4 regions of the Nostoc sp. DedQUE02 genome follow, and region 1 is predicted to be linked to each of the others. Evidence: predicted binding sites of a transcription regulator. Region 1 holds the regulator's gene; each other region holds the start of a gene.
What was found. Region 1 encodes NtcA, which controls nitrogen genes in cyanobacteria. Its sites were predicted from a motif close to TNTGTANNNNNNNNTACANA; they were not measured.
Positions count from the first base shown of each region.

Region 2: a site for NtcA is predicted at 3,676-3,695, ahead of RMX98_RS35050 (DUF2605 domain-containing protein). Genes of this name have one in related genera too.
Region 3: a site for NtcA is predicted at 3,239-3,258, ahead of RMX98_RS32310 (Glu/Leu/Phe/Val dehydrogenase). Genes of this name have one in related genera too.
Region 4: a site for NtcA is predicted at 4,122-4,141, ahead of RMX98_RS09975 (DUF3155 domain-containing protein). Genes of this name have one in related genera too.

Region 1 covers NZ_JAVRBY020000026.1:50,594-56,411, reverse strand. Annotated here, with positions in the region: gene RMX98_RS19795 (DUF3146 family protein) at 1-181, shown strand, start outside; gene RMX98_RS19790 (pre-16S rRNA-processing nuclease YqgF) at 430-882, opposite strand; gene RMX98_RS19785 (DUF3084 domain-containing protein) at 1,013-2,503, opposite strand; gene ntcA (global nitrogen regulator NtcA) at 2,672-3,343, opposite strand; gene fabI (enoyl-ACP reductase FabI) at 3,722-4,498, shown strand; gene hisB (imidazoleglycerol-phosphate dehydratase HisB) at 4,680-5,315, shown strand; gene RMX98_RS19765 (hypothetical protein) at 5,312-5,452, shown strand; gene RMX98_RS19760 (ABC transporter ATP-binding protein) at 5,622-5,818, shown strand, end outside.
Region 2 covers NZ_JAVRBY020000108.1:2,315-8,132, forward strand. Annotated here, with positions in the region: gene RMX98_RS35040 (hypothetical protein) at 620-1,051, opposite strand; gene thrS (threonine--tRNA ligase) at 1,529-3,364, opposite strand; gene RMX98_RS35050 (DUF2605 domain-containing protein) at 3,793-4,110, shown strand; gene RMX98_RS35055 (DUF2973 domain-containing protein) at 4,416-4,745, shown strand; gene RMX98_RS35060 (hypothetical protein) at 4,907-5,587, shown strand; partial or broken gene RMX98_RS35065 (amylo-alpha-1,6-glucosidase) at 5,674-5,818, opposite strand, start outside.
Region 3 covers NZ_JAVRBY020000078.1:20,548-26,365, forward strand. Annotated here, with positions in the region: gene RMX98_RS32300 (hemerythrin domain-containing protein) at 1-361, shown strand, start outside; gene RMX98_RS32305 (Gfo/Idh/MocA family oxidoreductase) at 605-1,726, shown strand; gene RMX98_RS32310 (Glu/Leu/Phe/Val dehydrogenase) at 1,865-3,154, opposite strand; gene RMX98_RS32315 (hypothetical protein) at 3,340-3,474, shown strand; gene RMX98_RS32320 (GNAT family N-acetyltransferase) at 3,564-4,079, opposite strand; gene RMX98_RS32325 (GNAT family N-acetyltransferase) at 4,213-4,725, opposite strand; gene RMX98_RS32330 (beta-ketoacyl-ACP synthase) at 4,823-5,818, opposite strand, start outside.
Region 4 covers NZ_JAVRBY020000008.1:21,345-27,162, reverse strand. Annotated here, with positions in the region: gene serS (serine--tRNA ligase) at 1-471, opposite strand, end outside; gene RMX98_RS09990 (DUF3611 family protein) at 647-1,225, opposite strand; gene RMX98_RS09985 (PadR family transcriptional regulator) at 2,264-2,611, shown strand; gene RMX98_RS09980 (cofactor assembly of complex C subunit B) at 2,794-3,324, shown strand; gene RMX98_RS09975 (DUF3155 domain-containing protein) at 3,776-4,093, opposite strand; gene RMX98_RS09970 (ATP-binding protein) at 4,376-5,731, shown strand; gene RMX98_RS09965 (aldo/keto reductase family oxidoreductase) at 5,757-5,818, opposite strand, start outside.

The DNA of each region.
Region 1 (5,818 bases):
AGTGAGTGCAGGTGAGTTTGAGTGGCATTTCCAGTGGCATTTTCGCCGGGGAGAACTTGCCGTCAAGCCTTCCCAAGGCCGCGCCTTAATTAAAGAACCCCTCGGTCGATTCTTGGAGCAACAAGATTACCAACTAGAACCTGGAGGAGACTATGCTTTTACTATTCGCGCGGAACTCTAGAAGTTAAGAGCCATTCAATTTTAGATTTTTTCCAGGACTTATCGAAAAATCGCTCAAAAGGTTAATAGCCAATCTGCCTTTAGGTTGCATAGTTTTTAGCCTGAGAAAAATGCAAAAATGCAATCGAACCGCCATCTTTACGAGAGGCTTCCGCCAACGCGCAGCCTCTCAAAGAGAAGAGAAGGCACGGACACACCAGAAGAATTCATAGAGTGTGCGTAAGTTCTATATTTTCTTTAATCCAAAATCTAAAATTGGCTAACTGCTGATTCAGTCAGACGATTTAAGTATCTTTCGATTAAAAGGATGGCAACAATGTCATCTATCGGTCGTGGTGGTTGCCGCATACCTTTTGGTAATAGCTTTATTAGCCCTTTAGGCGGGTACATTTGCCAATAGCGATCGCGTGCTTCTAAGGTTGTATAACGCTCATCGACTAAAATAATACTTAGAGGTTCTGTCAATTCCTGATATAGTTTCTGTCTCCACTGCTTGGCTGTAGTTTGGTCGCCCATGACCATTAAGGAAATGGGAAATTTTTGACGTAGTGTCTCAATGATAGCGATCGCCTCTTTTGCTAGCACGACCTGATGATAATATAGTTGCCGATCCAGTCCCATCACCGCTAAACCACACTTATCTCGACCTGGATCAAACCCCAAAATCACTGGTTGCGTTGGTGAAAATTCCGGGAAAGTCATAAGAAATTAAAAATTAAAAATTAGAAATTTGGTCTAGCGTCTCGTAGAGAATAAATGCAATTACAACAAATATTTGGGCTGCTATTCAATATGTTTAAATCTTACTAATAACAGTGTGCAAATAAATTTTTTAAGTACTAAAAATAATTTTTCCGTTGACTATTGCCACTAATTTTACTCTCAATGGCCCGGCTGTATAAGTGTCCTCTGCTGCAATCGCTTTGATCTCCAAGGGTTGATTATACTGTCTTAGTTGGCTGACAAAGCGGAGAAAAGTCCCCTCTACTTGCACATTTTCGACAATTCCGGCATTACGGGCCCGAAATTGAGAAGCAGAAATTAGTATTTCCAGGCGTTGCTGTAACTGATACGATGTCATGCTTTTGGAATCGGCAGTAGTCGTGGCCAGCACCGCACCTCCCGAAAAAACCAGTTGATTCCGCGCTGTATCGGCAAAAAATTCTATCTGCTTTTCTCCCCTGACATAATTACCAGCCGAGAAAATTCGTACCACGTATTCTTGACCATCGCTAATCTGCTTGCTCAGTTGATCGACCCGATCCTGGGTAACACGCAGTAGCTCTACGTTGGCAGAATTTGCACCAGGTTCGCTTAATTCGAGGTTGGCGTTGCGATTGGCTTCTTGTAAAAGTTGTACCACTGCCTGACGAGCAGCAGCAGGTTGGGTAACACGAACGACAGCAGCAGACAGAACTTGACCACGAACTAAGGCCAGCTTACCCAAACGCAGGTCGCGGTAGGACTGATAATATTTTTCCAGTCTGGCAACTTCTTGTTCTAATTCCTCCTGTTGTGCTTCTAATTCTTTGAGACGCGATTCGCGTTTGGCAATCACTTGCTCTCGTGCTGCAACTTCTACATTCCGCTTTTGAATTAGTTGATCTAGTTGGGAAATTTTTTGATCGCGCGCTTCTATGGCTTCTTGACGGTTAGCAAGTTCGCGATCGCGTTTTTCAATTGCTGTTTTGGCTTCGTCAATGGCTTTTTTCGCTTCTGCATAGAGTCTTTGACGTTCTGTCTTCAATAGTTCAACTGCCGCCTGTAGTGCCTTCCTCTGGTCGTAAACGCTTTGCAATTCAGCTATGGCTTTTTGGTATTGAGTTACAACCCGATCTAGTTGACCTTGAGTGCGTTGGAGTTGAGTTTGGGTTTGAGCTTGTTGACTGATGGTGCGGTTTAACTGAGCTTGTGTTTGTCTTTGTTTGGCATTTGCTGCCTGTAAGGACTGATTAATTGCTTGTAAATCTTGTTGGGCCTTTGCTTGGGCAATTCTTGCTTGGTTTAGCTCACCTTCTACCTGACTTTTCTGAGTTTCTGCGGTTTTTAGCTGTTCCCGCTTGTGTCTCAGGTCTGTTTGAATATCTTCTAACTCAAAGACTCCTTTACGCAAGCCTTCGTCGGCAGCGAATAAAATCCCTAAAGTTGATGCTGAAATCAAACCACCAGTAAAAATTGTTACTAGTACTGCGGTGTTTTTTGGACGAAGCTTAAAAAGTGAGAGGCGGGCTTTGCCAACTCGTGTGCCGATGCGATCGCCCACGGTGGCAATTACGCCTCCCAAAATCAAAATTGCTGCGATGAGGATGTATCCGGTGGTCATCTTTAGCTACCGAAATCCTTCCAGATACAGCCTACTACTTTTAAGCATTGTCTGGAAAGAAGTGGAAATTGGCAATAGCTGAAATTATTCAATTTTAGATTTACCTCTAGCTATTAGTGTCATCTTGCAAAATACAACACGCGCCAACTCCCCTTTCTCCAATTTTTTTTATGTGAATTGCCTACTTAAGGTAACAGGTTTATGCACAGTAATCTTCTTTTTGTGGATAGAAATCATCTTTTTTTCACGCAAATCTCCCAGTAACCTGGTAACGGTAACACGAGTTGAACCAATTGCTTCTGCGATCGCTTGATGAGATAACTTCAAATCAATAGTGATTCCATCTGCACAAGGAACGCCAAAATCCCGACAAAGAATTAACAAAAAACTCACCAATCTAGAACCCATATCTCGGTGAGCAAGAGTTTCAATCATCATCTCTGTCTGTAAAATGCGCGAAGACAGACCTCGCAGCATTAACATTGATAATTCTGGATTTTCCTTGAGTGCTACCTCTACTTGTTCAATTGGTGCTGACAGTAATTCCGCAGGCGTAAATGCAACCGCATGGTAAAACCGATCCGATTTATTTCCTGTCAGCAATGACAATACACCAAAAACACTGTTTTCTCGCAGCAACGCTACCGTTATTTCCTCTCCTGCCTCGTACACCCTGGAAAGTTTAACAGCACCTTTCAAAAGAAAATAAACTCGTTCGGCAGGATCGCCAGGAAAAAAGATCGTTTTATTGCGTTCAAACGTTTCCACAACTGGCGGAAACGCCCCGGTCGCCATCTGACGAAAAACATTTGCTAGGGCTTTATCTTGTGTCACGATCATCTCCCTTCCCCTACCCAATGCCGGAAAAACAAAAACTGATTACCTAAGAATACACCCGAAAAATGAATAAAGCACCGTCAACCTTTCTGTACTTTCCTATACTCCAACTAATCTCTTCATAACTCTTTGTTTATAATGATACATAATTGTTGATCCTTTCAGCTACTAATTGTTGATAAGTAGTTCCAATAGCTGTATTTAAAAGGTTTTTTGAAGAACAAATAAAGATATCTTGAGAATATCTTTAGGAAAAATCAAGATTTTTGTCACAGGAAACACTCTTAGCAATATTCATTTTTGCAAATCCTGTATAAAACAAAGATAAATTAGCCTCAGATTCTAGTATGCTCCTAATGATTGATCGCATTAACAATTGATATGCTAAATCTGACTGGAAAAAATGCCCTTGTTACAGGTATTGCCAATAACCGCTCGATCGCCTGGGGCATTGCCCAACAACTTCACAAAGCTGGAGCAAACCTGGGTATTACCTACCTGCCGGATGAACGCGGCAAAATGGAGAAAAAAGTTGCGGAATTGGTAGAACCCCTCAATCCCAGCTTATTTCTTCCCTGCAATGTCCAAGATGAAGACCAAATTAAATCTACCTTTGAAACAATCCGCGATCAGTGGGGAAAATTAGATATTCTCATCCATTGTCTGGCTTTTGCCAGCAAAGACGATTTAACTGGAGATTTTAGCCAAACCTCTCGTTCTGGTTTCAACACCGCCTTAGAAATTAGTACTTACTCACTAGTGCAATTAAGTGGTGCAGCGAAACCTTTGATGACAGAGGGAGGTAGTATCGTCACTCTGACATATTTAGGTGGTGTCAGAGCAATCCCCAACTACAACGTTATGGGAATTGCTAAAGCGGGTTTAGAAATGAGTGTGCGTTACCTGGCTGCTGAACTAGGGCCACAAAATATCCGCGTGAATGCCATCTCAGCAGGCCCCATCCGCACTTTGGCATCTTCAGCAGTGGGTGGAATTTTGGATATGATTCATCATGTAGAAGAAGTAGCTCCCCTACGACGCACCGTCACTCAGCTAGAAGTAGGCAACGCTGCGGCTTTCTTGTGTAGTGATTTGTCCAGTGGGATTACCGGACAAATTCTATATGTAGATGCAGGATATGAAATTATGGGAATGTAAGATAATTTGGGCATGGGGGATTGGGAATTGGGCACTTGTACTGAGCGTACCCCTGCGGGGAAGTAAGCTACGCGTAGCGTCTCTTAGAGAAGCCGAAGTATTGAGAATTGAGTATTAGTAAAATTCTTGTCCCTTGCCCATTCCCCATTCCCCATTCCCCATCCCCCATTCCCAATTTCCTATGCAAATCAGCAAAATTAATTCAAACTACGATCGCCTAACTGAAACTTCTCGGATTGCGACTGTTCACCGTACCACTGGTGAAACTAATGTGCAAGTTACCATCAACCTGGATGGTAGAGGAACTTGCACAGCAGCAACAGGTATTCCGTTTTTGGATCACATGTTGCATCAAATTGCCTCCCACGGGCTGATTGATATAGATGTCCAAGCCAAGGGAGACTGGGAAATTGATGACCATCACACCAACGAAGATGTAGGCATTACTTTAGGGCAAGCTTTCAACCAAGCACTAGGCGATAGAAAAGGCATTGTCCGCTTTGGTAATTTTCTTGCACCACTGGATGAAGCCTTAGTTCAGGTAGCACTAGACTTTTCTGGACGGCCTCACCTCAGCTATGGCTTGCAAATTCCTACTCAGAGGGTAGGAACCTATGACACCCAACTGGTGCGAGAATTTTTTGTGGCTTTGGTGAACCATAGCCAAATGACACTGCACATTCGGCAATTGGATGGCATTAATTCCCATCACATCATTGAAGCGACATTTAAAGCCTTCGCAAGAGCAACACGGCAGGCGGTAGAAATTGACTCCCGACGTGCTGGCTTAATTCCCAGTTCTAAGGGAGTTCTATGAAAAGAGTCAAATTGGATATTGGGCATGGGGCATTGGTAATGGGGAAAGGGAAAGGGGAAAAGGGTAAAGGGAAAAGAGGAAAGATTAAATTTATTCCTTTTCCCTTTAACCTGGTTGGTGAGCTTGCCGAACCATAACCTTTTCCCCTGCTCCCCCTGCCTCCTCTGCTCCTCTGCTTTCCTGTTCCCTTGCTTCTTCGCAAGTCTCCTATTTCGGATAATTGACACACAGCTTGGTGATGGTTATTATCAGCCTACCGGGTAATTTTTAATTAATACCAAGCTGATAAATAGTGATTTAACCGAGATGAAGTCTGTTGCAGATGACCCTAATTCTCAACTTAATACGACAGACACTCCGCCAGTAGTCCTAACTTCTGAGTTGCGAAAAGTCTATCGCACCGGTTTTTGGCTAAATCAAAAAGTCGTATCTTTGAAAAACTGTTCTTTAACGGTTTACAAAGGCGAAACTTTTGGGTTGCTGGGGCCTAATGGTGCTGGTAA
Region 2 (5,818 bases), on a different contig from region 1:
CAAATATGAGTCCTATAGTGTAAAGATAAATTTTTGATTTAATTAAAATGAGCCTCTGAACTTCATTAATGAGTCTTTTAGCTCCATTAATGAGCCTCTGAACTTCATTAATGAGTCTTTTAGCTTCATTAATGAGCCTCTGAACTTCATTAATGAGTCTTTTAGCTTCATTAATGAGCCTCTGAACTTCATTAATGAGCCTCTGAACTTCATTAATGAGCCTCTGAACTTCATTAATGAGCCTCTGAACTTCATTAATGAGTCTTTGAACTCCGTTATATCATGTCCGCCAAATTAAGCATAAGAAAAGAACCCCACCCCTTAATCGCCCTCCCCGCAAACTTACGGTGTACACACATCTCTATGCCAAGTGCAAAATGTGGTTTGATCCCCCTAAATCCCCCTTTTTAAGGGGGACTTTGAGAGCTTTTTGCCCCCCAATTTATCGGGGGGTTGGGGGGATCAAAACGTTGTGGGGCTAGGTTATCAGACTTGTGTGTACACCGTAGCCCCGCAAGCGGGGAGACAAAGCATAGCTTTGGCGAGGTGGGGTTCTTCGGGTTTAATAAGCAATCAGGCGGACATGATATGAACTGAGCTTAATAAATAGGCATAGGGATTAACCACGACCCCAGTCGCGATCGCGCTCATAGCGATAGTTATGATCACGAATGTTGCGAAGGTTATTGTCGCGCTCATAGCGACGGTTATTATCCCGGTCATAACGGCGATTATTGTCCCGGTCATAGCGGCGATTATTATCGCGGTCATAGCGACGGTTATTGTCCCGGTGATAACGGCGATTATGATCGCGTTCATAGCGATAGTTATCATCACGAATGTTGCGAAGGTCGTTCTGGCGGTCATAATCACCATTTCTGTAGTGACGACTATGACGTTCGTAGTTACCATCATCGTTGCGTTGATAGCTGTAGTTATCTAACTCAGCAACATCATACGCTGGTGTATTAGCATCAGCTTTTGGAGAAATAGCCAAAGCTGATGCAGATGCTATCAAGCCGGCCAGCAAAATAGAGGTAAAGCGGTTCATAATGTTAGTCAAAAATTATTGACATTAATTTATGCAAGTCCAGTCTGTTTACGAAGAGCAGATTCCACAAGTCTTTAAATCTATGCTATCAGTGTTGAATAAATCAGAAAGTTTTCTTAAGTGCGGTGGAGGAGAAAAGTTTTGTTGTCTGTGATACTTTTTGACATTCTAAATGCCGTGAAAAGTTAAAATTAAAATGAGTATTTGAACTGGATGAATCCACCTCTAAACTCCGTTAACGAGTTTTTAATATTTGTGAATTCACCTCATAACTTTGATTCCCTGACTCCCCAGCCCCCTGCTTTCTTTGTAAAATTCTACTTTATGCAGAAAGTTTAAAATTTACTGCAAAATTAGGGTTTCAACTTGTAAGTAGAACGCGATCGCACCCTTACCAAAACCTACCAGCTAGCTAATGCTCCAATCCACGAAAAAAACGCACACCAATTATAATTAGTGTGCGTCTGCGGTTAGATTTTAGAAATTCTCAAACTTTGCGATCGCATCCTTCATCTTATCTACCACCTCATCGACAGGGATAACTCCCAATTCTCCAGAGGCGCGGGTACGGATACTTAAGGTGTTAGTTTCCACTTCCTTAGCTCCCACCACAGCCATCACGGGTATTTTTTCTTTCTCTGCATTGCGAATTTGTTTACCCAAGCGATCGCCACTGGTATCAACTTCTGCACGGATGCCCAATGCACGCATCTTCGCCACCACATCTTTAGCAAAGTCTAATTGTGTATCACCCACTGGCAGTAATCTAGCTTGCACTGGCGCTAACCATAAAGGAAAATCACCCGCATATTCTTCAATTAAAATCCCAATCAGCCGTTCCAGTGAACCAAAAGGCGCGCGGTGAATCATCACAGGGCGTTTGCGAACACCATCTTCGGCGACATATTCCAACTCAAAGCGTTCTGGCAAATTGTAATCTACTTGTACAGTTCCTAATTGCCATTCCCGATCTAGGGCATCACTAAAGATAAAGTCGAGTTTAGGCCCATAAAAAGCCGCTTCTCCAATCCCTTCAAAGTGTTCCATCCCTAAGGTTTCAACTGCACGGCGAATTGCACCTTCAGCTTTGTCCCAAACTTCATCGTCACCAATGTATTTATCACTAGCAGGATCGCGGAAACTGAGTCTAGCTTTAAAGTTCTTCAGTTGCAGCTTATTGAACACCGACAAAATCAAATCCACCACGCTGAGGAATTCGCTATCGAGTTGTTCTGGGGTAACAAATAGGTGAGAATCATCTACAGTAAAACCGCGCACTCGTGTTAAACCGCCTAATTCGCCTGATTGTTCGTAGCGGTAAACAGTTCCAAATTCCGCCAGTCGCATCGGTAATTCCCGATAAGAGCGTAACTCACTCTTATATATTTGGATATGGAAAGGACAATTCATCGGCTTCATCACGAAGCCCTGTTCCTGTGCAGCAGCTTCTTGATCGTCTGCCATTAAAGGGAACATATCTTCTTTATATTTCTGCCAATGTCCAGAAGTTTTAAATAAATCTACTCTGGCAATGTGAGGTGTTACTACAGATAAGTAACCCCGTTTTACCTGTTCTTGTTTGAGGAAGTCTTCTAAAGTACTCCGCAACAAAGTGCCTTTAGGTGTCCACAAAGGTAAACCCGGCCCTACTAGATCGGAAAATATAAATAAACCCAGTTCTTTACCAAGTTTGCGATGATCTCGCCGCAACGCTTCTTCTTTGCGGCGTTTGTATTCAGCGAGTTGTTCTGGACTTTCCCAGGCGGTGGCGTAGATGCGTTGTAATTGGGCTTTAGTTTCATCCCCACGCCAATAAGCGCCGGCAACGCTTTCTAGTTCAATTGCTTTCGGATTTAATTCGCTGATATTTTCCAGATGGGGCCCCGCACACAAATCCCACCATTCATTCCCCAGGTGGTAAATGGTGATTGGTTCGTTTTTGATATCTCCCAGAATTTCTAGCTTGTAAGGTTCTTTAATTTCCTGAATCCGGCGTTCGGCTTCTTCGCGGCTGACTTCTTCCCGAATTACTGGTAATTTACGATTGATAATCTTCACCATCTCTTTCTTGATGGCTTTAAGATCGTTTTCGCTAAATGGTTCTGGACTGTCGAAGTCGTAGTAAAAACCGTTTTCTATCCAAGGGCCGATTGTAACTTGCGCCTTGGGAAACAGCTTTTGTACCGCCATTGCCATAACATGGGAAGCAGTGTGGCGAATCTTTTTTAAGTTCTCCGATTCGCTGGTACGCGGTAAATAAATTTTTTCAACTTGTTCTGACTGTTGTGACTGATTTGATGAATTTGACGACATTGGCTGCTGAACCGTTGGCGAGGTGATTACAAAAGGTGATTTATCTGAATCTGTAGGCTTATTCAACTATAACTACTTTGATTTTTGCCAGTTAAGCTTTATCTTCCAACTACTGACTTAATTTGTGATCGGGGATAAAGATAAATTTTTGATTTGTTACCTGAGTGTCAATTTCAGGATTGCCCGCATAGGCGTAGCCCATCGTAAACATCGCTAAATTCTTTTATGAATTGCAACTCGCTGTCATATATGCCTATAGATGCCTGTCCAAAGGCACTGTACAAACCAGATATCAAGACTATATAATAAATTTTGTGCTCTTTGTTACAAAATTTTACATCAACAAATTATGAGAGAAATCTAAAAAGTATTAAGAAACGTAAATAACGTTAATATTAGTAAGCAAGTTTGAAATATCGCTCTCATTTATGTCAGACTCAAATTTACCAGGGACTGAGTTGTTGAAAACGGTTTTAGATCCGTTGCTGGAAGATTTTCAGCATTGGTTTACGCGATCGCGCCATTTACTCGAAACTGAGGAACTCTCATTTATGAGTGACCAAGAGCAATCTGACTTGCTCTTGCGGGTTAAGCAAGCACAGGATGAACTAAATACGGCGAAGATGCTATTTAATGCAACTGATAAACAAGTCGGAATTGATATGGCAACGTTAATGCCTTGGCATGAATTAGTAACAGAATGCTGGAATGTCGCAATGCGCTTTCGTCAAGGACGTGAAGTCTAAGGGCTAAATTTCGGCAGACAACTTAGCGATGTCTCAAGACTTACCCAGGAAGCGTCAACGCAAGATGGTAAATCAATCGTTAAAAAGATAGTAAAAAACTCTTAACAATTTCTTAACATTAACTGGATTAGCAAAACAATGTATCCTATGCTACCGTAAGTGAAATAACGGTTGACAAATAGCTCCATATAAATGTAAGCGCCTGAAAAGTGCGTAGAATACTCGTCTTAGCTGTGAGTACAGTATCGGCGAAACAAAGCGTTACAAAATAAAGTTTTAAAAATTGCTGTTCGGAGGAAAATCCAATGTTACATCTGCTTTACATTCTTGCTTTTACAATCCTTGCATTTATAGCTGTTGGCAACTTAATCCGTAACCTGATTATGTTCAGTTTCGATCGGGAGCGAACTTACCCAACGAATTCCTCGCCAATGAATAACCAACGTAACTCTGGTTATTATTCATCAAAAAAACAGTTTGTACCCCATCCAGAGTTATTAGATAACGCTGGAAACTTAATTAAAGAACCACTTTTGGTAATGCGTTCGATTAACGTTGAAGATGCGCGTCAACATCTTGATGCACTTTACGAAGCATCCCCAGGACATAAAAGAGATAATTCAGAAGAAGCATAATGTAGAGACGCGATTAATCGCGTCTGTTAGCAATTTGGGTGTAAATGGTTGTTGTTTTTACATCCTTAATTTTTTTGAGTAGAAATTTATTAGCATTTTTGAATTTGAGGCGATCGCATCGCTAGGCTAGAAAATTAACATTGTGTTATTCTCGGCTCTTGATGGAAACTCCAACTGCAAACTTAGAAAGAGAGCGATTGCTGAAACTAGCAGAGGAGTATCGTGATAAGGGTTACGAAGTTTTTTTTCATCCAAATCCAGAAGACTTGCCTGACTTCCTTAATCACTATCGCCCTGACATGATAGTACGTCGGGGAGAAGAAAATGTAGTTATTGAAGTCAAGTCACGCTCTTCACTTAACTCTTCTTCTAATCAATATTTAGGTAATTTAGCTCAAGCAGTAGAAAAACATCCTGGTTGGAGATTTGAATTAGTAATGACCAACCCGGAGGATACAACGTATTTTCCCAAAGCAGAGACTTCTCTTCAAGAACATGAAATAGAATCACAGTTGCAAGTAGCAAGGCAACTTACAACGCAACATCCAGAATCAGCCATCTTATATTCTTGGTCTTTGGTAGAAGCAACTTTGAGACTTATTGCCCAAAAGGAAGAGCTAAGTTTAGAAAGATTTGATCCACACTACTTAGTAAAGCAATTAGCAACTGAAGGTGTAATTTCAAAATCTGAGTATCAATTACTAATGAATGCACTCCCATTACGTAATTCTATTGCTCATGGCTTCAAAACTACACAACTTACGCAAAATTCTGTATCTGAATTGATCGAGCTGACAGAGCAGCTTTTGAGAACTCTACACACTGGCGATGAAGTAGACTAACACTGGATTGTTGGAATGGATAGCAGTGCGCGCGATCGCACCAATCATCAAATAGGGAGTAGTGAATTATCCACTCCCAACTCTTTTTATGCTTCGATAACTACCCGCAGATTGCCGCGTTTTTTAGCAACGCGACAAGCAGTCTTAGTCCCAGAACGCTCGAATTCCAAATCACTGGATACTGCACTGGAGCATTATCACCGTTCCGTTCGTAGCCGCAAAAAAGTTGCT
Region 3 (5,818 bases), on a different contig from region 1:
GTTCAATAAAATATATATAGAATTGATATTACATGCAAAAACAGAAGAATTAGTCTTCTACCCAGCTTTGCGAGAATACGAAGAAACTGAACAATATGTTAAAGAAGCTGAAGAGGAACATGAAGAAATTTTAGTTATTTTAGAAGAAATTAAGGGGCTTAAGCCTACTAAACCTGAGTTTAAAGAAAAAATGAGTGAATTGAAGGAAACACTTGAGCATCATGTAAAGGAAGAAGAAAACGAAATTTTTAATGCTGTGCGCGAATGTATGAGTGATAAAGAGCTAACTGAATTGGGACAAGAATTTCAAGAAACTAAAGCTAAGTTGACATCAAATGTAGAAGCTGCATTAGCAATGTAGGAATACACTTGTTCTAAATGTTTGCATAAATATAGGATTCATATTTGATTTTTGAAAAAGCTCAGTACAACTAGGAAGCCTTATTTCCCATTACCTATTGCCTATTCCTTGTTTACGTAAATCAGTATGGCTACGCCACGCTGCACGAACATAAATCAAAGCAGATTCCTATAATTAGCCATAATTTATACGGAATTAGGGCATTAAAATTACCCAAATATTCTTTCATTAAAAGAGAAAAAAATGACTAATACAAATGGTAAGAACAAAATTCGTTACGCCGTTGTTGGTTTAGGTTGGTTTGCCCAAGAAGCTGCCTTACCTTCGTTTGCCAACGCTGAGAACTCAGAATTAGTGGCACTAGTTTCAGATGACCCCACTAAAAACGAAGAATTGAGTAAAAAGTATGGAATAGAGCATACTTACTCCTACGAAGAGTATGAGGACTGTTTGGCAAGCGGCGAAATTGATGCAGTTTATATTGCGCTACCTAATCACTTGCATTGTGACTACACTGTGCGAGCTGCTAATCAGGCAATTCATGTGTTATGTGAAAAGCCAATGGCAGTTACAGAAAAAGAGTGTGAAACAATGATTCAAGCTGCCAATGATAACAATGTGAAGCTGATGATTGCCTATCGCTTACATTTAGAAAAAGCCAATTTACAAGCAATTGAAATTTTGCGTTCAAAGCAAATTGGTGAACCGCGAATTTTCAACTCGGTTTTTACTCAGCAAGTAGAAGAAGGTAATATTCGTTTACGAGATGTTACAGGTGGCGGCACGCTCTATGATATTGGCATCTACTGCATTAATGCTGCACGTTATCTATTTCAAGATGAACCAATTGAAGTATTTGCTGTAGCTGCCAATAAAGGAGAAGAACGCTTCAGCGAAGTGGAAGAAATGGCTAGCGTTATCTTGCGCTTCCCGAATGAAAGATTGGCAACATTTACCTGTAGCTTTGGAGGTGCTAGTGTTTCAACCTATCAAATTGTAGGTACTCAAGGCGATTTACGGGTAGACCCTGCATATCCTTGGCAGGGAGAAATCAAGCATTACTTAACAATTAATGGTGAAACTCAAGAGCGTACCTTTGAGGATCACGATCAACTAGCGGCTGAATTTACCTACTTCTCTGATTGTATTCTCGAAGATAAAGATCCAGAACCATCAGGTACGGAAGGGTTGATTGATGTTTCGATTATTCAAGCACTTTACCAGTCAATTGAGACGGGTAAACCTGTACAGATCCAAACTAGCGATCGCCATCAACGTCCCACATCAGATCAAACTATTGAGCGTCCTCCTAATGACGAGAAGCCAGACTTGATCCACGCTGCTGCACCTTCTGGCGAGTCATAATGCGATAGACCACTAGTTATGTTGTAGCGATCGCTTAACAGAAACACAGACTATTCATAACATATAACGGGCACAATATTATAGTTGTGCCCTCATATGTTATCTATTCAATTAAAAACTGCTGTCTATGCCCAAATATTAAGGATAAAGACCTCTGTCGGTCAACGCTTGAGCCACTCTACCTACCCCCAGTGTATAAGCTGCTAACCTTAAAGAAATTTGCCGTACCTCCGACTGATGAATCACCTTGCGATAAGCTTGCACCATCAAATGTTCCATTTCGCGGTTGACGCGCTCCTCATCCCAAAATACGTAAGAAAGACCTTGCACCCACTCTAAATAACTGACTACTACACCGCCAGCATTCGCCAAAATATCTGGTAACACTGTCACACCCCGCGCCTCTAAGGCCAAGTTAGCCTCAAGAGTAACCGGGCCGTTAGCTGCTTCTGCGACAATTTGCGCCTGCACCTGATTGACATTTTCTTCAGTGATTTGGTTCTCCAAAGCTGCTGGTATTAAGACATCACAGGGTAGAGTTAATAAATCTGCATTGCTAATTGGTACAGATTGCGGGAAACCGACAATACTCTTGCGATTTTCAGCGGCGTAGACTTTTAATTTGGGAATATCAAGGCCAGTTTCAGAGAATATTCCCCCTGCACCAGTTGAAACGGCGATAATTTTCGCGCCTGCTTCATGTAGTAATTCTGCTGCGGCACAGCCGACGTTACCGAAACCCTGAATAGCTACTCGCACTCCTGTTAAGGATTTACCTCGGTCTGCTAATGCCTCACGGACAATAATCATTGTGCCACGTCCGGTTGCCATTTCTCGTCCCAGAGAACCACCAATCGAAAGGGGTTTTCCAGTTACAACTCCTGGTACAGCATGACCAACATTTACAGAGTAAGTATCCATCATCCAAGCCATCTCACGGGCAGAAGTACCCATATCTGGCGCAGGAATATCTACGGAAGGCCCAATATCTTTAATCAACTCGCTGATATAACGGCGACTGATTCGCTCTAATTCACCAACACTGTAGCGTTTGGGATCTATAGCAATGCCACCTTTCCCACCACCGTAAGGAATACCTAATAAGGCACATTTCCAGGTCATCAGCATTGCTAAAGCAGATACTTCGCGCAATGTCACAGCCGGATGGTAACGAATTCCGCCCTTGTATGGGCCTAAGACATCAGAGTGCTGCACTCGGTGTCCAGCGAGAACTTGTATTTCCCCATTATCTAGTTTCACGGGAATCGAAACCGTGACAACTTTACGCGGGTGGCTGAGAATTTCTAGCAAACCCTGATTTAAATTTAATTCTTTAGCTGCCGCTTCTAAGTAACTACACGCTTGGTCAAAGGGGCATATATGCGCTGGCGAAGCAGGTTCTGACAGCAACGAGGATCTTGAAATCATAAATTTTCTCCTAATCACGGTATCTTTGCGAACCGGATCTCATCTGTACTTAAGCTTATCCTTTTTTTTTGAAAAATGATAAATTTTGTAGTTTTTGTTACAGTTTTTTATTGTATATTCTGCTTTATGTGCAAAGCAGTATCCGGACTAATACATTCACTTTAGACATCGCTTCGCAGCGTTGATTGCCTCTTTCTCTAAAGTTGCTATCAAAGGCTTTGCCTGCGATCGGAATTGGTTTGTTAGCTGCCGATGATGTAGGCTTTGACAAAATCTATAAAAAAGGCGATCGCACTCTGATTGATGCGATCGCCTTTTGATCTAGTTTGAACGAAAAATCATCGTTTCAGGCACTTGAAATAATCGAATGTACAAAAAGCCTTGCAATATCTTAACCAGATGAATTTCTTCATCCACTATGAATAACGCGATCAAGTTGCAGTTCAAGATAGATAGTTTTAAATCCACTGTTGTTTGGGGATTCACCAATTTGGTAAAAACCGCGTTTGAGATAAAGCATCCGGGCTACATAAGAAGAAGGATGTTCCCAAGTATACAAACGTAAGTACCTTTTTGCTTTTGCTTGTGCTAAGTCGATGGTAAAGTCTAATAGCTCTTTTCCAATTCCTTTTCCTCGAAATTGTGATGCTACACAAAACCAGCCTAACCAGTCAGCTTCTTGTTCGTCTTCGCTTTTGCAATATAACCCAGTTAGCCCAATTACTTGGAAAGATTTCTCATCGATAGCAACCCAGTAATTGAGCTGGGTAATTCCACTGTTTGAAAACCATTGAGCATATTCATCTCGATATAAACTTGCCGCCAGCGATGGACTATCACTACTATTACTCACACCTGGGAAAACTTCCTCTCTTAAGTGAATTGCTTGCTCCAAGGTTGCTATCGATAATGATTCAATGTACATAGCACTAGTCACTCAAGCTTAAAGTAGCTATACCTATATTTAAGCTACTATCTCAATTAATCTGTAAATTTTCCGGTGAGCAGGCATTCTCTCTCTTCATCCTGAAGAACCAATTTTACCTTAGCTTTCATAGCTAATTTGCTTTTCCTCTTGGAGTTTGTTTTTTTTTCTTAGTTGAGCATGGCACCAAATCGAAACGAAATACGAGCAAGTCCTGAATCTGAATGCTATTTTCGTAGCTTGGCTGAGGTAAATACCAAAAGTAGTCATGGCGCACATGATCCATCCGAAATCCGCACTTTTGATAAAAAGCAATGTTGTCAAGACTTGAATTAGACGTGCCGACGAGTATCTGCCTCTTGCCGCGTTGCCTCGCCTCTTGAATCAACCAAGCAACGAACTCCTTACCTAAACCCTGCCTTTGAAACTCAGGGGCTATACCAAGTTCCATAATTTCGCAGGGGTCGCTGCGCCATTTCATCGTTGCTGCACCAACCAAGTATTCGTTGTCGTCCATGCGATATACAGCATCAACGAGGTTAGCAAGCCCCCATCGCAGTGCACGCTCCGATTCTTCTGCCAACAGTAGTATCGGAATCAGCGCTTCAAGTTCGTCGTCACGAGCTTGTCGAATAGCAATCGCCATTCATATTCCCTTTTAATCACAATTTATTTTTCAAAACTATAGTAACAAGTAGATGTTGAACGTTTTAGGTTTTTGACTTGAGGAGGCGACAAGGGAGCTAAAGAGCTGCTAACGCGATCGCGGCATTCTGTCCACCAAAGCCAAAACTCAAACATAGTACCTGGCGAATTTTACTTAGACGTGCGGCTGTAACAATATCTAAATGAAATTCTGGCTGCTGCAATCCTAAACAAGGCGGTAATATTTGATGCTTTAGTGTCATGAGAGAAAAAGCTACACCTAAAGCTCCAGATGCCCCTAGTGTATGACCTGTGCTTCCCTTGGTGGAACTAACCGCCACGCCTTGGGGAAACAAACGCTGGATTACCATACTCTCCATCTGGTCATTTAGCTGGGTAGCTGTACCATGAGCATGAATGTAATCGATATCAGTTGGTAAGAGACAACTACGTTCTAGACATTGTTTGATAGCAGCGATCGCACTTTTCCCTTCGGGTTCTGGTGAATTACTATGATATGCGTCGTTAGTTAAGCCGAAACCGAGAATTTCACCATACACTTTTGCTTGACGCTGCTTTGCAAACTCTGCTGATTCTAAGACAAACACAGCCGCGCCTTCACCCAAGACTAAGCCTTCTCTGTGCAAATCAAAGGGATAAGCCCCAGTTTTTGCCAAAGCACCCATCTGCTGAAACCCAGCTAAAGTTAAAGGTGTAATCGGTGCTTCCACTGCACCTGCGATCGCTTGTTGACATTGCCCAGTTTGTATAAGCATAGCTGCTTGGGCAATAGACCAAATTCCAGTAGCACAAGCTGTCATTGGTGCTAAAACTATACCTGATGCACCGATTTGTCGCGCTGCTGCGATCGCATTGAAATGAGGTAATATATCTAGCCAATTTCCAAAAGAGGACACGGGGAAATGATTCGCGTTATACATTTGCCGCGCCAGCATTTCCCAAGATGCTTGATAAGAGCGACTCGATCCAATGACTACAGCACAATCAGCTAAAGGTGCAACTAACCCAGAATCTTGTAAAGCAGAAGCAACAACCATCTGAGTTAACCTTGTCAACTCAGATGGTTGTTCACC
Region 4 (5,818 bases), on a different contig from region 1:
AACATTGAGAATACCCAGCTTTTCGCCAATTTCCCAGTGAGGGAGAATATTCGGATTTTGGGGAATGTACTCATCACCCCAACGCCGCACTTCTACGTTATCTTCATCATTTTTACCAAGGGGTGTAGAGTCGCTGGGCAAATTGGGAAGTGCCAATACAAGTTGAGCAATTTTAGCTTTGAGGTCTTTTTCTTGGGGTTCCAGTTCACTCAACGTAGCTTTGACAGAGTTACCTTCATCCCGTAAAGCTTGAATTTCTGGGTCTTGAGGATTGATCCCAGATTTAATCTTCTGCCCGACAATTTTACCAATTTCGTTGCTACGAGCTTGGAGTTGACTACGCGTCCCCTCAAGTTCCCGTTGTTGCCGATCTAACAGTAATATCGGTTCAATGTCGTATTTACCACTACGACTATTCAATCGTTCTTGAACTAATTGCGGATTTTCCCGTATTTGCTTGATATCCAGCACAGATTTTTCTCAGTTTTTAGCCTATTATCTACCTGCCAACACATCAGCATATACTGATTTTGGCTTGCGACGAGCATAAAAGCAACCATAAAAATTTCCCCCTGCCAATCTTGCTAGGGCTAGAAAAATTTAAAATCCAAAATTTAAAATCCAAAATTTGGTATTACTCCCCTTTCTAAGGTCGGTTAATGCGATTGAGTAACCAAAGCGATGCAATAACCCCTGCAAAGTGTGCTGAAACAGTATTGGTGTTTGCCTGCACCACAAGCATATCTAGACCGCTAATAATTCGGGTAGGGTCAAAAAATTGGGTAGTTATCGCTTGAGGAGATATGGATCTTGCTACCAGTGTTCCAACGATCGCTTGCGCCCCCAAAAGAGTCACCAGTATTCCTCCTAAATTCACCCACAGCCCTAAGCGTAATACTTGCACAGTCTCGCTTTTCCGAGGGCGATTGCTGGGATTGGAGGATTCCAATTGTTTGCCAATTCTCGTGTAACGATAAGCTAAATAAATACCTCCACCCAAAACAACCAGTCCACAAATTGCTAAAAATACGCCAAAGCCAGTCCCAGGATTATTACTAGGACTGCCAGTTCTTTGATTAAAGATGGCGAACAACAACACAATTATGCTAGAAACAACGCCTAGTACTAGCTGAATCCAGAAGCTGATCCAACCTGTAAGGCGAAAAGTTTGGGCAATTGCCCTAAGAGTTGAGGAAGATGATGGGGCATCAGGAGTTTGTGACATAGTTCACCAATGTGCTGGGCGCTTGATTAAGGGACGCGGGGACAAGGAGATATGGAGAGTTCTTTACTTGTGTCACCGCATCTCCCCCTCTCCCCGTATTCTTTCTGGCTTTTTACTAGACTTCTTGGCATTTGTCGGGAAAAGGGTAAGGGGAAAGGGGGAAAGGTTTGTTATTTTCCCTTTCCCCTTTAACATGAGTCCATTTTCCCACCTCTTGCAAAAAGAACTTTTGCAAGAGGTCTACTGTATATGGAAAACCTCTCTAAATCTTTCTCTTAAATAAAGAAAGACTTTGAATTTTCCCCTTCCCGCGACGTGTTGGGGGTTAAGAGGTTAGGTTTCTTGGGGGCTTTTCCATATCCACATAACGTGAAAATTTAGGTCTTCTTTGATAAATTTACTATCACACCTGCCATAAGAGACAAGAGATTCTCTTGTCAAAGAAATAAGTAATCGTTACTGCTTAAGTGTTTCCACTGCCATACCAGCCTTAACCCAGACACATCCCTTAGCGTAAGCTTTTAAAATTCGCATTGGGAAAATCACTGTAAAACAAAGTGTTTATTAACTTTTACAGACAAAATAGCATTTTACCTGTAAAATTTCTTCGATGGCATTTTATTGCTTAAGCGGTTCTAACTAGTTCAGCATCACTTGACACCAAGATAGTGAGTTCGCCACTGTCTGTTCGTTCCTCACCACACCGTATCGAGCTTGGGTAGAGGTACACTAGACCTCTTGCAAAAATAGTTTTGCAAGAGGGGGGAAAGGGTAAAGGTTAAAGGAAAAGGGTAATTCTATCGCCGTTTTCCCCTTTACCCCTTACCCCACTTCTGCAAGAAGTCTACTATTTTGTACCCCTAAAACTCGCAAACTCTTCCCACAACTTTACAGGCGTGGGTGATTATTTGGTGTTTACGCAATGAATATCTAGTCTAAGTAGCTTTATATGTATTACTCACTTAGTGGTAGCACTGTATACTGGCTATAAGGATTGTAGACCTTACTTTAAAGCATTTTTTTAGCCATTCACTAACCATGAAACTTGAGGATATATATCAATTTTTTGAGAATCCTCCGCCAACTTACCTTTGTCAGGAACTAGCAGTTTGTTACATACTGTCTGTTTTATTACAAGGTGAATCCTACGGAACCGAGTTGATCGAGCAATTAGAAACTGAATATCCCATCTATCGGCTTTCAGATACCGTACTTTACAGTGCAATCAAATTTTTGGAAGACCAAGGGGCAATCACTGGATATTGGAAGAAACTCGAAGGACGGGGACGCCCCAGGCGGATGTACCAAGTTTTTCCCGAATGGCAAGTTCAAGCTCAGGATTTAGCTTTTCTTTGGCAAAACTACATTAACGGGAGGAGAAGGTAATACCATTTTAGATTTTAAACTTCGTCGTGAGCGCTTAGTCGAGCGATTTTGGACTTTGGATTGTGGAAGAGTCCCTAATAATCGCTTTTTGGCGCTCCATTTGTCGCAATCATTGTTCAAATTGGTATAACGAATAATTGATAATGAATAAGTCTCCTCCAGTCAAACACTAACAATTAGTTATGGATACTGCTATTCTGCCATCTACGTTCCTGCTAACCTTGTTGTTATCGGTTGGGCTGTTTTTCTTTATTCGTGCCTCGACTAAAGACCGCACAGAAATAGTGCAACTGGTATCTGAGCAAGACGAAGCTGCTTTAATGTCTCAATTAAAAGAGTATTTTCGATCGCGGTCTTACCGAGTGGCAGGGGTAGACCGAGAACAAAACCAGGTGATTTTTGAAGGTAATGTTCGCCCCAGCTGGTTCTTAGCTATATTTCTAACTTTACTGGCAGCTAGTGGGATTATTTGTCTATCTTTGGTTGTATCCCTGCTTTTTCCTAGCCTCAGTACCTTTGTTCTCGCGCTGGTATTGCTGTCGCCTTTAAGTGGTCTATTTTATTGGAAAAAATCTGGAAGACTTGAGAAGGTATCGCTCAAAGTAGAAACAACTCAGAGCGAACAAACCTCCTCAAGTAACATAACCGTAGTTGCCCATCGAGATGAACTCAGCGAGTTGCAGAGGACTCTACAGCTTAAGCCTGGGAAATAATTGTTGCTTTTTGTGACCATCTCTTAACTATGATATGCAGACTTCTGACCAGACCTACTCTTTAGGTAATGGAAAGTAGGAAGGAGGAAATCAAGACCCCTGCTTTGTCACTTTTCCCCATGACTTGTGTCGTGGGGAAAAAATTTAAATTCATTAACTTAAATTCATTGACAGAGCAAGCTTTAACCATCTACGGCATAAGAGCGCAACTTCACTCTTCTTTTTAGACGCGCTTGGCTCTATACCCACTCCCTTCTGCATCATCAAAATAGTATCAACCCATGCAATCTAGCGTGGTTTGAGACAGGTTTTTTTTCCAACTACCTGGACTAGATTTACTGGCAAATCAGGTACAAACTAAAAAAAAATTAAATTTTGCATAAACTTAGCAATTTTGCCAGTTAATGTAGTCAGGAGCCACATTCAATGCCTAAGATGACCATTTATCGGTTCACCTACTAGCTAAAGCAAGAGGTTCCTGACCTGGCGAAGGTTCTAACACCCTCAAGCTAGGAAACAAGAAATGGTTTTCCTCTACGTATTGAGCACCAAACAGTCCCTTTTCTGCCCAGAAATAACGATCTGTAGTGTGTTCATTTCGCTTTACGAGTAGCAATGCAGGTGGCAAAATCCCTTCAGCTTGAATGAATCTTCTCGCTGCTGTCACAGGCTTTTCTTCGCCACTTTCGATGCTATATTGAGGCACATGTTCCAAAATACGCCGTCCTTCCTGACGACGACGACTCTTCCTTTTGCGTCTCCTTGCCAATATACTGTCCTCCTCTTTCAAGCTATAGATTGTAGTGATAGCTACAAAATCCGTCGTCATTATATAGGTTCTAGTTCAAAATATCAATAGTTTTTAACCTTTTAATATAAGAAAGTTAATATCTAATATAGACAAAACAAAATTACCTAAGAATATAATCCCCTAGTAGAAACCATCTCTAAGAAAATTTTAGTTAAGCTTTATTAAATGAGTGAGGTAAAAATTAAGTATCCTCTCTTACATCATGCCTCAAAATCTATAATCTTGAGCAATAGCTAAAAAATGTTAATGTCTGCCAGTTCCGATTTTCTTGCTCTGTGTCGAGAGCAAATAGCGCTACTAACCCAAGGGCTGGGAGCAACTTTAAGTATTGTGTACCTAACACAAGAATTGATAGAAACTCCTTCCGGTGATGCAAAACTTATTCCTGTGGTGATTTACCCAGAAACAGCATTACTACCGCCAGGAGAGGAGAATGCTGAGGGGACAGCATACAAGCAACTTCAAGTTGGAAATGCGTTGAGATTACCCAATCATCAGAGAAGGTTATTGACAGCAGGTTCAGAATCTCCCAGCTCGTCACGGAAGTCGGAGACACCAGATTCGTCTCAACCCGATCTAAAAAATGAATACCTACTTAGTGGCAACCAAATTGTTTTACCTCTGGTTTATGAGGGTGTGATGATGGGGTTATTAGTGACAGGTAGGCAAGACCGGGCATGGAACGAACACGAGCAAAGTCAGATTCAACGGATAGCTCAAACATTAGCGATCGCTTGTATTTTAGATCAGCGCCGAGCATGGTTTGAGGAGCAGTTGCGCGAGCAACAAATTCTCCAAGAAAAACAGCAAGATTTGCTAGATAACCTGTTGCATCAGTTTCGTAACCCATTAACAGCTTTACGGACTTTTGGCAAATTGTTATTGAAACGACTACGACCAGCAGATGCTAACCGGGATGTGGCAAATAGTATTGTCAGAGAAAGCGATCGCCTTAAAGAATTACTGCAACAATTTGAACAAGTAATTGACTTGACAGAGGCAGATTTAGCACCACTACATCTACCGGAAGATGGAGTATTTGTAGAAGCAACTATTCAAAAATCCGCTAAACCGCCGCTATTATTACCAGGAACGGGAGATAAAGCAGTTGACTGCTCCCTAGCAGATATATTAGAACCATTATTAATATCAGCCAAAGCGATCGCCCAAGAGCGAAAGCTAAAACTAATAACTGAAATTCAAGAGAATTCATCTCTAGTACGTGCCAATGTCAAAGCATTACGAGAAGTGTTAACTAATATTATTGATAATGCTTTGAAATATACTCCCATTGGTGGTAAAATTTTGATTCAGGCAGGGCAAAAAAAAGCTCATTTTCAGGGAATAGTTATTAGTGATAACGGGCCCGGTATTCCACCCCAGGATTTAGAACATCTTGGAGAACGGCATTATCGCGGTGTACAAGCGCAAACAGAAATTCCCGGTACAGGTTTGGGGTTAGCGATCGCTAAACAACTAATAGAGCAAATGCAGGGCGAAATTGAGGTTTTCAGCCCTGCAATCAACTCTAAATTCACTTCACCCAATGCGCCAGGAACTACATTTATTATTTGGTTGCCGGAAGTTGAGAATTAGTTTTTAGCCTTGGACAATAATGTTTTCACTGAACCGCAGTTGTAGCGATCGCGTCGAGATGTGCGATCGTTTGCGGTGAAAGTTGCA